2 regions of the Clostridium sp. LY3-2 genome follow, and region 2 is predicted to be linked to the other one. Evidence: predicted binding sites of a transcription regulator. Region 2 holds the regulator's gene; the other holds the start of a gene.

Region 1 (7,279 bases), on a different contig from region 2:
CTGCACCTCTTGAATCTCCTAGTGCATCGTAAGCTACTTGCTGAAGGTTAGTGTTTAGAGTAGTTACTACTCCATTACCTATCTTTTTCTGAGTTTTATCTCTATCATCAAAAGCTTTTTTAAATCCTTCAGTACTAAAATCTTTCATTAATGTCTTAAGCCCTGTTGTCACTTCGTTGTAAGTAGTTAATTCTTTATCGTATGCTTCTTCTAGACCTGTAATTCCGAATCTGTTACTTGCATACCCTAACGGATGGGCATATAAATCTCCGTAGATATACTCTCTCTTTTGAGTAGTTGCAGATTCTTTTGATGTTTTTGTTAAAGGCTTACCATCTCTATCATAAATAGTTCCTCTTAAAACTTTGTTTCTCTCTATCCACAATCTTTGATTTCCTGGTTTCTCTGCTATTTCTGGAGCTTTAAAAGCTTGGAAATAAGCAATATATGAAATCAATCCAATCAAACAAAATAAGAAGACTATCATTACATTCCTTACATTCTTTTTTATGTCGTTCATGTTAGCCCTCCTCTGATATTTTTTGTAGTATTCCAAGAGCTAAGAAAGTTGTTACCATTGAAGTACCACCATAACTTACTAGTGGTAATGCTATACCTGTTAAAGGTATTACAGCAAAAACTCCACCGATTATAACTAATACTTGACATACTATCATAGTACTAAACCCAACTCCTGCAAGTTGTGAAAAAGAATCATCACTTACAAACGCTGTTCTTATAGCTCTATAGAATAATAAGAAGTATATTATCATTACACCTATTCCAAATACCATACCAAGTTCTTCACATATTGCTGCAAATATGAAGTCTGTAGTTGGTACTGGCACAAGGGTTGGATGTCCTTGTCCAAGACCTGATCCAAACATTCCACCTGATGAAATCGCATAGAAACCTTGCACTAATTGATACCCTTGATCATTTGCGTATTCCCAAGGATTCTTCCAAATTAAAACCCTTCTTCTAACGTGGGCAAATAATTTGTATGCTACTACAGAACCTGCTCCAAACAGTCCAAGAGAAGCAAAAACATACTTTTTCTTGGAAGTTGCAATATAAAGCATAGTAACTGCAATACCGAAGAAAATAAGTGCTGATCCTAAGTCTTTTTGTAAAACTAAGAATATTAAACTAAAACCTACAGCAAAAGCTGGTTTTATAAGTGTTTTAAATGCGTGATCACTTGCTTTAGAATAATCCTTTAGCGTTGCTGCTAAATACAGAATAAGACAAATTTTACCGAACTCAGAAGGTTGGAATCCAAACCCTCCAATAAATACCCAGTTCTTTGCCCCTAACTGCTCTGTACCTATAACCATAGCCATAGGCATAAATGCAATCACTCCAATTAAATAAAGAACTTTAAATTTAGAAAAGCTTTTAAAGCTTGGAAAAAGCCTCACAACTACTATAAATATAGCAATACCAGCTATAAACCAAATTAATTGTTTTTTACCTACTGAAGGATCTAATCTGTAAAGCATCGCTATACCTATAGTTACAAGTAAACTTGAAAAAAGTAGTATAAATCGATCTCCATCAGGATCAAATTTTCTAATTATAAGATATGCTACACTAATAACTACACAAATAAGTAATCCTATATATATGGCATTCTTATCTATAGGATCCTTTAAAATAGCTAAGTTTGTAAATAATGCCATGCATAATATATAAATAAGTACTAGTAGCATTACCTCACTTCTATTTTTCTTCATTTCTTCACCCCTGTTCCTAAGTTAAAACCTTAAATACAGCAGTCCCTATTCTAATTTCATCACGTGTAAATAATTTAACTTTGTTTTGTATTTTCTGTCCATTTAGGTAAGTTCCGTTTGTACTACCTAGGTCTTCTAATATAAGTACATTATTTTTTACCAATATCCTAGCGTGCTTACCAGATACGTATTTATCTGTAAGAATTATCGTATTATCATCTGTCCTACCTATACTCATATAAGTCTTTATAGGTATTATAGTACCTACTTTTAAGTTATTATTTTCTCCGCTAGCAATCACTTCTATTCCGTGATGCTTATGGCCGACTGGTCGCTTTTTCTTTTCGCCATTTTTAACGTCTTTCGCCATTATTTTTAACGCGTAAAAAATTATAAAGTACAAGATTACGATGAAAATTATTCCGAATACGCCCCCAATTATTTTTGAAAAACTCATATCTTCACCTCAAAATATTTACTTTATCCTTGTAATTATACACTAATTTTTGCCTTAATTCATTCTTTAATATTACAAATAAATTAAAGATATCTAATAACTGGCTTTACACCAAGGTCTAAGCCAGTTATTTATTTCTCGAACCTTATAGCATCTTCTTTAAATATTTACCTGTATAAGATTCTTTTACTTTTGATATTTCTTCTGGTGTACCTTCTGCTACTAACGTACCACCTTTGTCTCCACCTTCTGGTCCTAAGTCTATAATATAGTCAGCACATTTTATCATATCTAAGTTATGCTCTATAACAATAGCAGTATTGCCTGTATCTACTAATCTTTGAAGTATTTCAACTAATCTATTAACGTCATCTATATGAAGACCTGTTGTAGGCTCATCTAGGATGTATAGAGTTTTTCCTGTACTCCTTTTTGATAACTCTGTTGCTAATTTGATTCTTTGTGCTTCCCCTCCTGAAAGTTGAGTTGAAGGTTGCCCTAATCTAATATAACCTAATCCAACATCAAAAAGTGTTTGAAGTTTGTTTTTGATTCTTGGAATGTGTTCGAAGAACTCTAAAGCTTCTTCAACTGTCATATTTAATACGTCATCTATGCTTTTTCCTTTATACTTAACTTCAAGAGTTTCTCTATTATATCTTTTTCCTTTACATACCTCACAAGGAACGTAAACGTCTGAAAGGAATTGCATCTCTATTTTGATTATTCCATCTCCAGAACAAGCTTCACATCTTCCACCCTTAACGTTAAAACTAAATCTTCCAGGTTTATACCCTCTCATTTTAGCTTCAGGAGTTTGAGAAAATAATTCTCTTATTATATCGAATGTGCCTGTGTATGTTGCAGGGTTTGAACGAGGTGTTCTTCCTATAGGACTTTGATCTATATCTATAATTTTATCTATATTTTCAAAGCCTGTTATCTCTTTGTGAGCTCCAACTGAGTTTCTGCTTTTATTTACTAGTTTATTAAGACCCTTATAAAGTATTTCGTTTATTAAAGTACTCTTTCCTGACCCTGAAACTCCAGTAACCATAGTTAAAGTCCCTAAAGGGAAGCTTGCAGTTACGTTTTTAAGGTTATTTTCTTTTGCCTTAACTACTTTAATAAAGTTTCCGTTCCCTTTTCTTCTTTCTTTAGGCACTTCAACTTTCTTTCTTCCTGTTAAGTAATCAGCAGTAAGAGATCTGTCTGATTTCTTTATTTCTTCAACAGTCCCACAAGCTACTATTTCTCCTCCGTGTTCTCCAGCTCTAGGTCCAATATCAACTATATAATCTGCCTCTCTTATAGTATCTTCATCATGTTCAACAACTATTACAGTATTTCCTACATCTCTTAAATTTTTTAAAGTTTCTATAAGTCTGTCGTTATCTCTTTGATGAAGCCCTATACTAGGTTCATCTAGTATATATAAAACTCCCATAAGTGCAGATCCTATTTGAGTTGCAAGTCTTATTCTTTGAGACTCACCTCCTGATAACGTTCCTGAAGCTCTTGAAAGGTTTAAGTAATCTAAACCTACGTTTACTAAGAACTCTAACCTACTTTTTATCTCTTTAACTATCTGTTCACTTATTATTTTATTCTTTTCTGAGAATTCTATGTTATTTAAATAATCTAATTCTTCTCTAATAGGTAATTCTGTAAATTCAAAAATATTTTTTTCACCTACAGTTACAGCTAAAGCTTCTTTTTTAAGTCTAGCTCCTTTGCATTTAGGACAGAATTTGTTACTCATATACTTTTCTATTTCACCTTTTATAGTATCTGAGTTTGTTTCTCTATATCTTCTTTGAAGGGCATTTATCTCACCTTCCCAAGCTGAGTTATAAGTTGCTTTAATTCCTTCTTTAACGTAATTTACTTTGACTCTTTTTCCGTTACTTCCAAAGAGAATAAGATCTATTATTTCTCTATCTAAATCTTTTATAGGTGTATTTAAATCGAAGTTATATTCTTTACTTAATGCTTTTAAAAATGCAAAAGTCCAAGAATCGTCTTTAGTTCTTCCTTCTCCCCAAGGTGCTATAGCCCCTTCCATTATACTTAAATTTCTATCTGGAATTACTAAATCTTCATCTATTTCTATAAGTGTTCCAAGCCCGTCACAGTAGTCACACTTACCAAATGGAGAGTTAAAAGAAAATAATCTAGGTGCTATTTCTTCAATACTAATACCACAATCAGGACAAGAGAATTTTTCACTAAATAGTCTATCTTCTCCTCCTATTTCATTTACTATAACTAATCCGTCTGCAAGTTTTAAAGCTGTTTCTATAGAATCTGATAATCTTCCTTCTATTCCTTCTTTTATTACAAGTCTATCTACAACCGCTTCTATATTATGTTTTTTATTTTTATCTAATTTGATTTCCTCTTCTGTTATCTCGTAGATTTCACCGTCAACTCTAACTCTTACAAACCCGTTCTTTTTGATGTTTTGTAATACTTTTTCGTGAGTTCCTTTTCTTCCTCTTATTATAGGTGCTAATATTTGAACCTTTGCTCTATCTTCTAGGCTCATAACACCATCTACTATTTGATCTACAGATTGCTGAGATATAACTTTACCACATTTAGGACAATGAGGAATTCCAACCTTTGCATACAAAAGTCTTAAATAATCATATATTTCTGTTATAGTTCCAACAGTTGACCTTGGATTTTTGCTTGTAGTTTTTTGATCTATAGAAATTGCAGGTGATAACCCTTCTATATATTCTACATCCGGTTTATTCATTTGACCTAAGAACTGCCTTGCATATGCTGAAAGAGATTCAACGTACCTTCTTTGCCCTTCTGCATAAAGAGTATCAAAAGCAAGTGAAGACTTTCCTGAACCTGAAAGACCTGTAAATACTACAAGCTTATCTCTTGGTATTTCTAAATCTACGTTTTTTAAGTTATGTACCTTAGCGCCTTTAATTATTATTTTATCTTTCATAATCTCCGTACCTCTCCTTTTTATTATCTATATTTTTAGCTTATATTATCAGATTAATTCTCGAACATAAGTTCCCATTATATATATAATAATTTTAACTTGTCCACTTGTCAAACTCTCTAATTAATATGTATTATTAAATAATAATCCAATTCTATCATATTACCATACATTTAAAAAGAAAAAAACTTATAATAATTCTTAAGAATTATTATAAGTCTTAGCTGTGTACTGATTATTAAAATTTTATAGTATTTAACTTAAATACTAACTAAACTTCTTCATATTTTTATTTAAATAAATTCTATCTTTAGGACTTCCTTCTTCTAAAGTTATTATATTCCCATCGTATTTATAAGTGAATTCTCCCTTTTCTTTAAAAATCTCTTTTAGATTTTTATTATATATAGAAATAAAATCTTTACTTCTTTCAATTAATATATCATCATATAACTCGTATAAATTATCCTCTTTCTTTTTTAAGAAATCACCTTTATCTTTATAGATATAATAGTTTTCCTCGCCTTCAAAAAACTCTTTAGTAATTAAAAATGTTTTATTTACACCTAAAATATATAAAAGTTCATCACTTGAAGATCTACTTTTAATTTTATTTATATCTTTTCCTGTTTTATCCTTAATAATAATATTTGAATAATCATTTATTATTATATATCCATTATTTATAGAAGTATTAAAAGACTTATCCCCTTCATAAATTAGCTTTAGATTGTAATCATACACTCTAACTGCATGGTTTTCATCTGAAAGTAATATTAGACCATCATTAAAATACACATTGTTATAGTTAAAGTCTATATTTTTTTCATTTAAGTAATTATCAGTAAGTCTTTCCTTATAGATTGCAATATTATTTTTATAATCAAATAGCTCTACTTCATCATTTATTTTATAACCATTTAGGTTATATATATCATTTTCTGAAATAATCATTCCATCTAAAATATAAGGCTCTACTAAATTATCTAATATAATATTCCCTTTATAATCTATTATTGTAGATTTAGAATTTAAGGTTATCACTGCCCTCCCTGATTCAAAGCCTCTATATATGCTTGTATAAAATCCGCTAAGGCATGTTATATCCCCATTTAAACTTAAAATATCTATATTACCTCCCTTTAACCCTAAAGCATAACCTTCATTAAAGTCTGTAATATCATCATATTCTAATTTAAATATTTCTCTTCCTTTTGAATTTATAACTCCTACTTTATCCCCCTTTGAAACTATAGCTACTCCTTCTTTAAAATCTCTTCCGTAGTCGTAAGTTGAAGGTTTTATAACAGTTTTAAAATCTTTATCAATATAACTTACCTTATTATTTTTCTCTACTCTATAAAGGCTATTTGAATCTCCTTTTATAATTTCTTTATAATCATCATTTCCAGATTTTTTTCTAGAACTCGTATCTTCTGATTTGAAGACACCTTTTATAGAATCTAGTTTTATATTATTTATATCTAATAAAGAAAAAACTAAAGATATAACTGTAACAACTATTACTGTACCAAAAGAAAGAAACAATATAACCTTATACGGTATATTTACATTATTTTTACCCATAAACTCACCCCACTATAATTATACCATTTTATCCCATAAAATATAAAAAGGTTATGCCAAAATATATAAGACATAACCTTTTAAATTATCTAAATGATATATTATTAATTTCAGTAACCTTTTTAGATTTAAATCTAAATTTATCTATAAAAACTATAGCACTAGATAGCATAAGGAATGCTATAACTAAGAAAAATACATTTACTACTAATCCTTCTAAGTTTAAAACATTCATATCTAAAAATGAATACGGATATACTCCTATAACATTTCCTACAGCTAATGCCCAAAATAAATATACTATAGGGAAAACTACCCAGCTTAATATATCCTTGTATTCATAATTTGATTCCTTTTCTAAAATAAGCCAATCAAATAATATTGCAAGTGGCGCAAAACCGTGAAGAATATATGTTTGAAACTTTTCTATCCCTGTTTGTTTCCACTCAGCATTTAGTATTAAGAAAAATACAAGCCCAGCAACGCAGATATATAATGTTATAGCACCTTTTATACTTCTTTTGTTAAGCC
Region 2 (7,279 bases):
CTATGAATCAAATATATGGGATTATAATAGATAAAGACATAATAACTTATAATATTTCAACTAAACTTACTACTTTAATTGAATCTAATTACAAAACTATATTAAGCAGTCTAGAAAAAATAAAAGAAAAAGATGAAAATGATTATATTATTTTTTATTCAGAAATAGAAAAATATAGGAAAATGTTAAATGAAGCATTTAATATGAATAATAAAAATATTTATGCGTTGAAATTATCACTAGAAATTGATATACTAATTTGTAATAATTCAGATAAAATAAAACTAGATGAATTTGAATTAGAAAGAAGAAAATCTAGATTAAAAGAGCAGTCTAAAATAGTCCAAGAAAAATTCAGAGATTTTACATGGGAAAATAAAAAGAAAAAAAATAAAAAGAGAAGTTTTTGGGATAAATTTTTAAATAGATAGGAAAGTGATTCTAATGAAAATAAGAGTTTCTTTGAAAGGAACCAGAGAAATTAAGGAATATAACGGAGATAGAATAGATATTCTTGATTTTAATATGAATGGGGAATTGTATAAACAAATAAGGATATTCAAGAATGGATTTTCTAAATCTGAATATATAAAAAATGATATAATAAATTGGATTAAAGAAACACGTTAGTGTTTCTTTTTTTATTAAGTGCTATTTGGGGTCAACTCGAACGTATGTTCTAAGACTTTAAAAATAGCACTTAATAACCAAATTATAAAGATAAAATTTAGATAAACTTGAAATTTATAAGAAAATTGATGTTTTAATCTTTAAATTATTTCAAATTGCATCCTCTTTAAAGTTAAGTTGTCGGAACTTGTGTTCGCACGTTTAGACGTAATAGAAAATTTGAAAATTATTATTACGTAGAAAAGTATAATTAAAAGTTATTATAAATCTTAAACCTTCATATAACTGAAATTCAAATTATCAAAAAGATATATAAAAATAGAAAGATAATCGATTATATGATATAATTAGTTATAATTATTTCGCTAAATAACCATTTAGCGAAATAAAAGGTATTTTAAAGGAGGTTTTTCGATTATGATTTATGACTTTTCGGAATTAAGAAAAAATGATGATTTACCTAAGCTAGTTATAGATTTTTTAAATTATCTTGAAACTATTAAAGGGAAATCCGAAAATACTATAGCAGCTTATAGAGTTGATCTGGTTATGTTTTTCAGATTTTTAAAATTATATAGAAACTCTGTTAAAGATAATTCTGTTGATTTCTCAGAAATTGAGATATCTGATGTAAATGATGATTTTATAAAAGAGATAAAGTTATCTGAATTATATGCTTTTATGAGTTTTTTAGAAAAATTTAGGAAAAATAGTTCATACGCAAGAGCTAGAAAAGTCGCTACATTAAAATCTTTTTTTAAATTTCTTCAAAACAAAGCAAAAGTTATTGATGAGAATCCAACTTTAGAATTGGAATCACCTAAAATAAATAAGCGTCACCCTATTTACTTAGACTTGAATGAAAGTATTCAACTTTTGAATTCGTTAGATAAAAGCAATAAAAATTATAAGAGAGATTATTGCATTATTACCTTCTTTTTAAATTGTGGCATGAGATTATCTGAACTTTGTGGTATTAGATTAGATAAGATTTCAGGAGATATATTAACTATAATAGGAAAAGGTAATAAAGAAAGGACTGTTTATTTAAATGAAGCATGTTTAAAGGCGTTAGAAGAATATCTAAAGGTTAGAGACTCTTCTAAGTGTACTTTAGAAAATAAGAACTATTTATTTATTTCTAACAGGGGTACACCTATTAATAAAAGAACTGTAGAAATAATGGTAAAAAAAGCTACCAAAAATGCGGGACTTAAAGATGAAAAATATACTCCTCATAAACTAAGGCATACAGCTGCAACGTTAATGTATAAATATGGTGAAGTTGATATAAGATCATTACAAAGTATTTTAGGTCATGAAAATATATCAACAACACAAATTTACACTCATGTAGATGATGAAACTTTAAGAGCTGCAGTTAAATCAAATCCTTTAGCAAAAATAAAATAAAAGAAGTTAATTCTTTTATTTTATTTTTGCTCCAAGTATATCAGTTAAAAGATTAGTTATTTCTTGATTTTTTCCATTATATATGAATAATAACTTTCCACTTCTAAATATTTGAGGAGGATTATTTGTATCTATTTTCCCTCCATCTGCTAAATAACTATTGTTTGATATTTTATCTACCTCTTTATCTAAAGATTCTTTATCTGGATATTCGAAAATTATTATTTCTTCATTATTTATCTTAAGTTTATCTAATTTCCCATTGAAATTATAGTTCTTATCAGTAGATTCTTTTAAATTTTCTACATTATACCCCTTATCCTCTACTTTTTTTATGAAATCGTCTAGTTTTAAATTTAGCATTTCATCACTAAAATCATTTTTAATGTTTTCTGTTGTATTTTTGATATCATCTGTAGCTCTTTCAGTTGCATTCTCAACCTTGTTTTTTGTATCATCAACCATTTCTTTTGCTCCACATCCTGCAAACCCAAGAATAGTTGCAGTGGCTATTAGAGTTATTATTAATTTATTTTTCATACTATCACTCTCCTTTTTCATTCAATAATAGTATTACTTATTTACAGATTAATATTCAAAAAGAACAGAGAATAATTATTCTCTGTTCTTTTTAATAATGCGTCGTACTCCTGGAAAAATTTCTTCTGTTAATTCTTCCAAATCTCCATTTTCTTCATTTATATTGTAGTCATCTAAGTACTCTATTTTATCAAAAGCATCTACATATTCATCATTTTTATCGTCATCTAGAGCTTGGTTTGAAACATTTAGTGATGAATAAGCTTCTTTTAAAGCTTTTTTTATATCTTCTTCATCTAAAGATGGATCGATATTTTGAGCCTTGAAAATCATATCTTTCCACTCTTCTTCAAGAATTTTATTTTCCTCAATATCTTTTGCTATATCTTCGATTTTTATAGCACGAATGTCTATTCCTAAGTCTTCTAAACATTTTCCGCAATTATCACAAATTTTATTTTCATAGATATCGCAATAATCGTCTTCGTTAAATTTTCTATTCATTTTATCACCTCTTGAATAATAAAACTAATTATACCAAAAAAAAATACATATATCAAACTATAAGAACATATGTGCTAAGAACATTAGTTTGATATATAAAAATACGTATGCTATAATACTATTATTAGAATGTGAGGTGCAATATATGCTAGATGGAAATGATAAGCAAAGCCAAATATACGAATTTCTTAAAGTTTATACTGAAAATAAGGGCTATCCACCATCAGTTAGAGAAATATGCGAAGCTGTATCTTTAAAGTCAACTTCTACGGTACACGGGCATTTAAAAAGACTAGAGAAAAAAGGATTGATAAAAAGAGATCCTACAAAGCCTAGAGCATTAGAAATTGTTGAATTATCGCAAGGTAAAAAAGAAATGATAAATATCCCTATAATAGGTCGTATAACAGCTGGTATGCCTGTATTAGCAACTGAAAATATAGAAGATACATTTAGTATTCCTTTAGACTATATTAAACATGACAATGAGTTATTTATGCTTAAAGTTTGGGGACATAGTATGATAAATGCTGGTGTTCATGACGGGGACTTAGCAATTATTGAAAGGGTTAATTCAGCCCAAAATGGTGATATAGTTGTTGCCTTAATTGATGAAGAAGCTACAATTAAAAGATTTTTTAAAGAAAAAGATCATATTAGATTACAGCCAGAGAATGATACAATGGAACCTATAATTATAACTGATTGTTCGGTTGTTGGTAAGTTAGTTGGAATTTATAGAGCATATTAAAATAGAGTTCATAAGAACTCTATTTTTTTGCATTAATGACTTTATTTAAAGCAATTAATGCACCTATTTTTGCATGATCGAACGTTAGTCCACCTTGAATGTATGCAATATATGGTTCTCTAATAGGTGCATCAGCAGACAATTCAATCGATGATCCTTGAATAAAAGCTCCAGCTGCCATAATTACTTCATCTTCATATCCTGGCATTGGTGTAGGTATACATGTTACATATGAATCAATTGGAGCGGCCTCTTGGATCCCTCTTATAAATTCGATAAGTACATCCTTATCACCAAAAGTGATTGTTTGAACTATATCACTTCTTTTTTCTCTTGAACTAGGTTTACAAGAAAAACCTGAAAGCTCCATTACTTTTGATAATAAATGTGCCCCTTTTAAGGCTTCGATAGTAACATTAGGAGCTAAAAAGAATCCTTGAAATAAGGTACGCATAGTATCAAGCATTGCACCACATTCACCACCTATACCAGGAACAGTTAATCTGTATGCAGCGTTTTCTACATATTCTTTTTTACCTACTATATAACCACCAGTTGGCGAAATTCCACCGCCTATATTTTTTATTAAAGAACCAGCCATAAGATCTGCTCCAAAATCAGTTGGTTCATATATATCTACAAATTCACCATAGCAGTTGTCAACAAACACTATAATTGAACTATTTAAAGATTTTACAAGGTCAATTGCTTCTTTTATTTCGGTTAATTGTAAGGCTTTTCTAGTACTATAACCTGTACTTCTTTGTATATGAACCATCTTGATTGAATCATTACTTTTAATTTTCTTTTCTATATTTTCAAAATCAAGGTGTTCATCATCAATTAAATCAACCTCATCATATTTAATACCATAATCTTTTAAAGAACCAGTCCCTTTTAATCCATTTAGTCCTATTACTCCATGTAAAGTATCATATGGTCTACCTGAAATAGCTAAAAGCGTATCTTCAGGCCTTAAATTACCAAACAGAGCCGTTCCTATAGCATGAGTTCCGTTAACAAAGTGAGGTCTAACAATTGCGGCTTCAGTATTGAATACACGAGCATAGACTCTATCTAATCCTTCTCTCCCCATATCATCGTATGCATATCCAGTTGAGTTAGTAAAGTGAGAATCACTTATCCTTTCTTCTTGAAATGCAGCTAGAACTTTAAGTTGATTATACTCTTTTATTTCATCATATCTATTTAAGTCATCACTAACCTCTTCTAAAGCTCTTCTAAAAATATGAAATGCATCTTTAGTAATTCCATATTTAGATATTATTAATTCTTCTGTATTTTTTAGCATATATTCCTCCTAGATATTATTAAAAATAAATAGGCACCCATATAAGTGCCTACATAATTTATTCATTATTTAAATTATTATCAACGAATAAGATTGGTTTTGCAGGTGTTATTGTTGTTACCGCATGTTTATATACTAACATTTGATTGCCATCACAATCTAACACAACGGTAAAGTTATCAAATCCCTTTACAAACCCTTTTAATTTATAACCATTTGTTAAATACACTTCAACTGGTATTTTATTTTTTCTAGCCCCATTTAAGAATATGTCTTGTAAATTATTATGTTGATTGTTCATCTACTAGCACCTCCACAAAATCCTGTTTATTTATAATTATAACTCTAAATAGATTTAATGTCATTAATAATTTTATTTTCTATTTGATCTAAAGTTAGCATATCTTTATTTAAAAATATTGCCCTTGGATCTCTTCTAAACCATGTTAGTTGCCTTTTAGCATAATTTCTACTTCCTTTTTTAATAAGTTCAACTGCATCATCTAGAGATATTTTTTTTTCAAGGTAAGTAAATATTTCTTTATAACCTATTCCTTGAATAGATTGATTGTTTAAATTTAATCCATTTGACTTTAGTAGGATACACTCATTAAGTAAACCATTTGACATCATAATATCTACACGATGATTTATTCTATTATATAATTCATCCCTATTCATATCTAAAACAAAGTAATGTACGTTATAGTCACTATTATAAATTTTTTCACCAGCGTTATATGAACTATATGGTTTACCAGTAAGTTTATATACTTCTAGAGCTCTTATAACCCTTTTTAAATTATTATAATGGATATTTTTATAACTAATAGGGTCTATTGTAGCTAAAAGTGAGTGTACATATTCATTTCCCTTTAAAGATGCTAAACTATTTAATTCATTTCTGTAGTTTATATCTGTTTTGGCCTCTGTAAAGTCCATGTTACATGTAAGAGAATTTATATATAACCCAGTACCACCAGCTATTATAGGTAGCTTTCCTCGTAATATAATATCCTTTATTATTGGGGCTGCAATATTTTTATATTCAGCAACAGTAAAAGGTATATCTGGGTCAATGATATCAATCATATGGTGTGGTATATCTTGCATCTCTTCTCTAGTTACTTTTGCAGAGCCTATATCAAGACTTTTATAAATTTGCATAGAATCTGCAGATATTATTTCTCCATTTAATTTTTTTGCTAATCTAATTGAAAGTTCAGTCTTACCTATCGCTGTAGGCCCGGCTAAAACTAAGATGTCTTTATTTTTTTTAATCATTTTACACAATCCTTCTAAATTTTTTATCTAAATCAGTACTGCTGAACTTAATAATAGTAGGGCGACCATGAGGGCAATGGAATGGATCCTCTATAAATCTTAGTTTATCTACTAAATTAACCATTTCTTTATAATCTAAGTAATCATTTCCTTTTACTGCTGATTTACAAGCCATAGTAGCTATTTTATTATACTTAACTTCAATCTCTTTGCCACTACCTAAGTTTTTAATATTGTCTAGTATATCTATAAAAATTTTTTTTGCATCTAACTTTCCTAGAAAATATGGCACTTCTTTAATCGAAATAGTAAAATCACCAAAATTCTCAATTACAAAACCTGAATCTAAAAATATAGATTTATTCTCTTCAAAATAAGCAAAATCATCTTGCGACAAATCAATTAGAGTTGGAATCAACAAAGGCTGAACTACAATGTTTTTATTTTTAATACTTTGCATATAATTCTCAAATAATATTTTTTCGTGTGCTGCATGTTGGTCAATAATATAAAGAATACTATCATTTTCACAAAGTATATATGTTTTGTTGAATTGACCAATAACATTAAGTGCAGGAAATTTAGGTATTAAATCTTCTTTTGCAACACAATCTTTATCATTGTAACTATTAGAATTATCTTCTTTTACTAATGATTCAGAATAACTTTCTTCATTTTGATTTAAGTCTATTTTATTATTCATTACAGATTCATTTGAAAATGCATTTTTTAACTTAAGTAATTGTTCTCTTTCTTTATCGATTTTATCAAACATAAACTCATTACTACTTATATTTGAATTTTGTTTTATTTTTGACTCCTCTTCTAAAAAATTAAGTTCAAGT

What was found. Region 2 encodes LexA, which represses DNA repair genes until DNA is damaged. Its sites were predicted from a motif close to CNAACANNTGTTNG; they were not measured.
Region 1: uvrA (excinuclease ABC subunit UvrA) is a predicted target of LexA. The motif match lies at 5,223-5,236, and genes of this name have one in related genera.

What each region holds. Positions count from the first base shown of each region.
Region 1 is NZ_JAMDLQ010000012.1:108,258-115,536, forward strand. Features, by position in the region: gene M4I33_RS03260 (penicillin-binding protein 2) at 1-520, opposite strand, end outside; gene M4I33_RS03265 (FtsW/RodA/SpoVE family cell cycle protein) at 522-1,736, opposite strand; gene M4I33_RS03270 (FHA domain-containing protein) at 1,753-2,193, opposite strand; gene uvrA (excinuclease ABC subunit UvrA) at 2,339-5,161, opposite strand; gene M4I33_RS03280 (WG repeat-containing protein) at 5,429-6,748, opposite strand; gene M4I33_RS03285 (Pr6Pr family membrane protein) at 6,834-7,279, opposite strand, start outside.
Region 2 is NZ_JAMDLQ010000041.1:17,734-25,012, forward strand. Features, by position in the region: gene M4I33_RS12905 (hypothetical protein) at 1-431, shown strand, start outside; gene M4I33_RS12910 (hypothetical protein) at 445-630, shown strand; gene M4I33_RS12915 (tyrosine recombinase XerC) at 1,048-2,043, shown strand; gene M4I33_RS12920 (hypothetical protein) at 2,059-2,583, opposite strand; gene M4I33_RS12925 (hypothetical protein) at 2,659-3,087, opposite strand; gene lexA (transcriptional repressor LexA) at 3,233-3,838, shown strand; gene M4I33_RS12935 (methionine gamma-lyase family protein) at 3,858-5,150, opposite strand; gene hfq (RNA chaperone Hfq) at 5,209-5,451, opposite strand; gene miaA (tRNA (adenosine(37)-N6)-dimethylallyltransferase MiaA) at 5,496-6,434, opposite strand; gene mutL (DNA mismatch repair endonuclease MutL) at 6,436-7,279, opposite strand, start outside.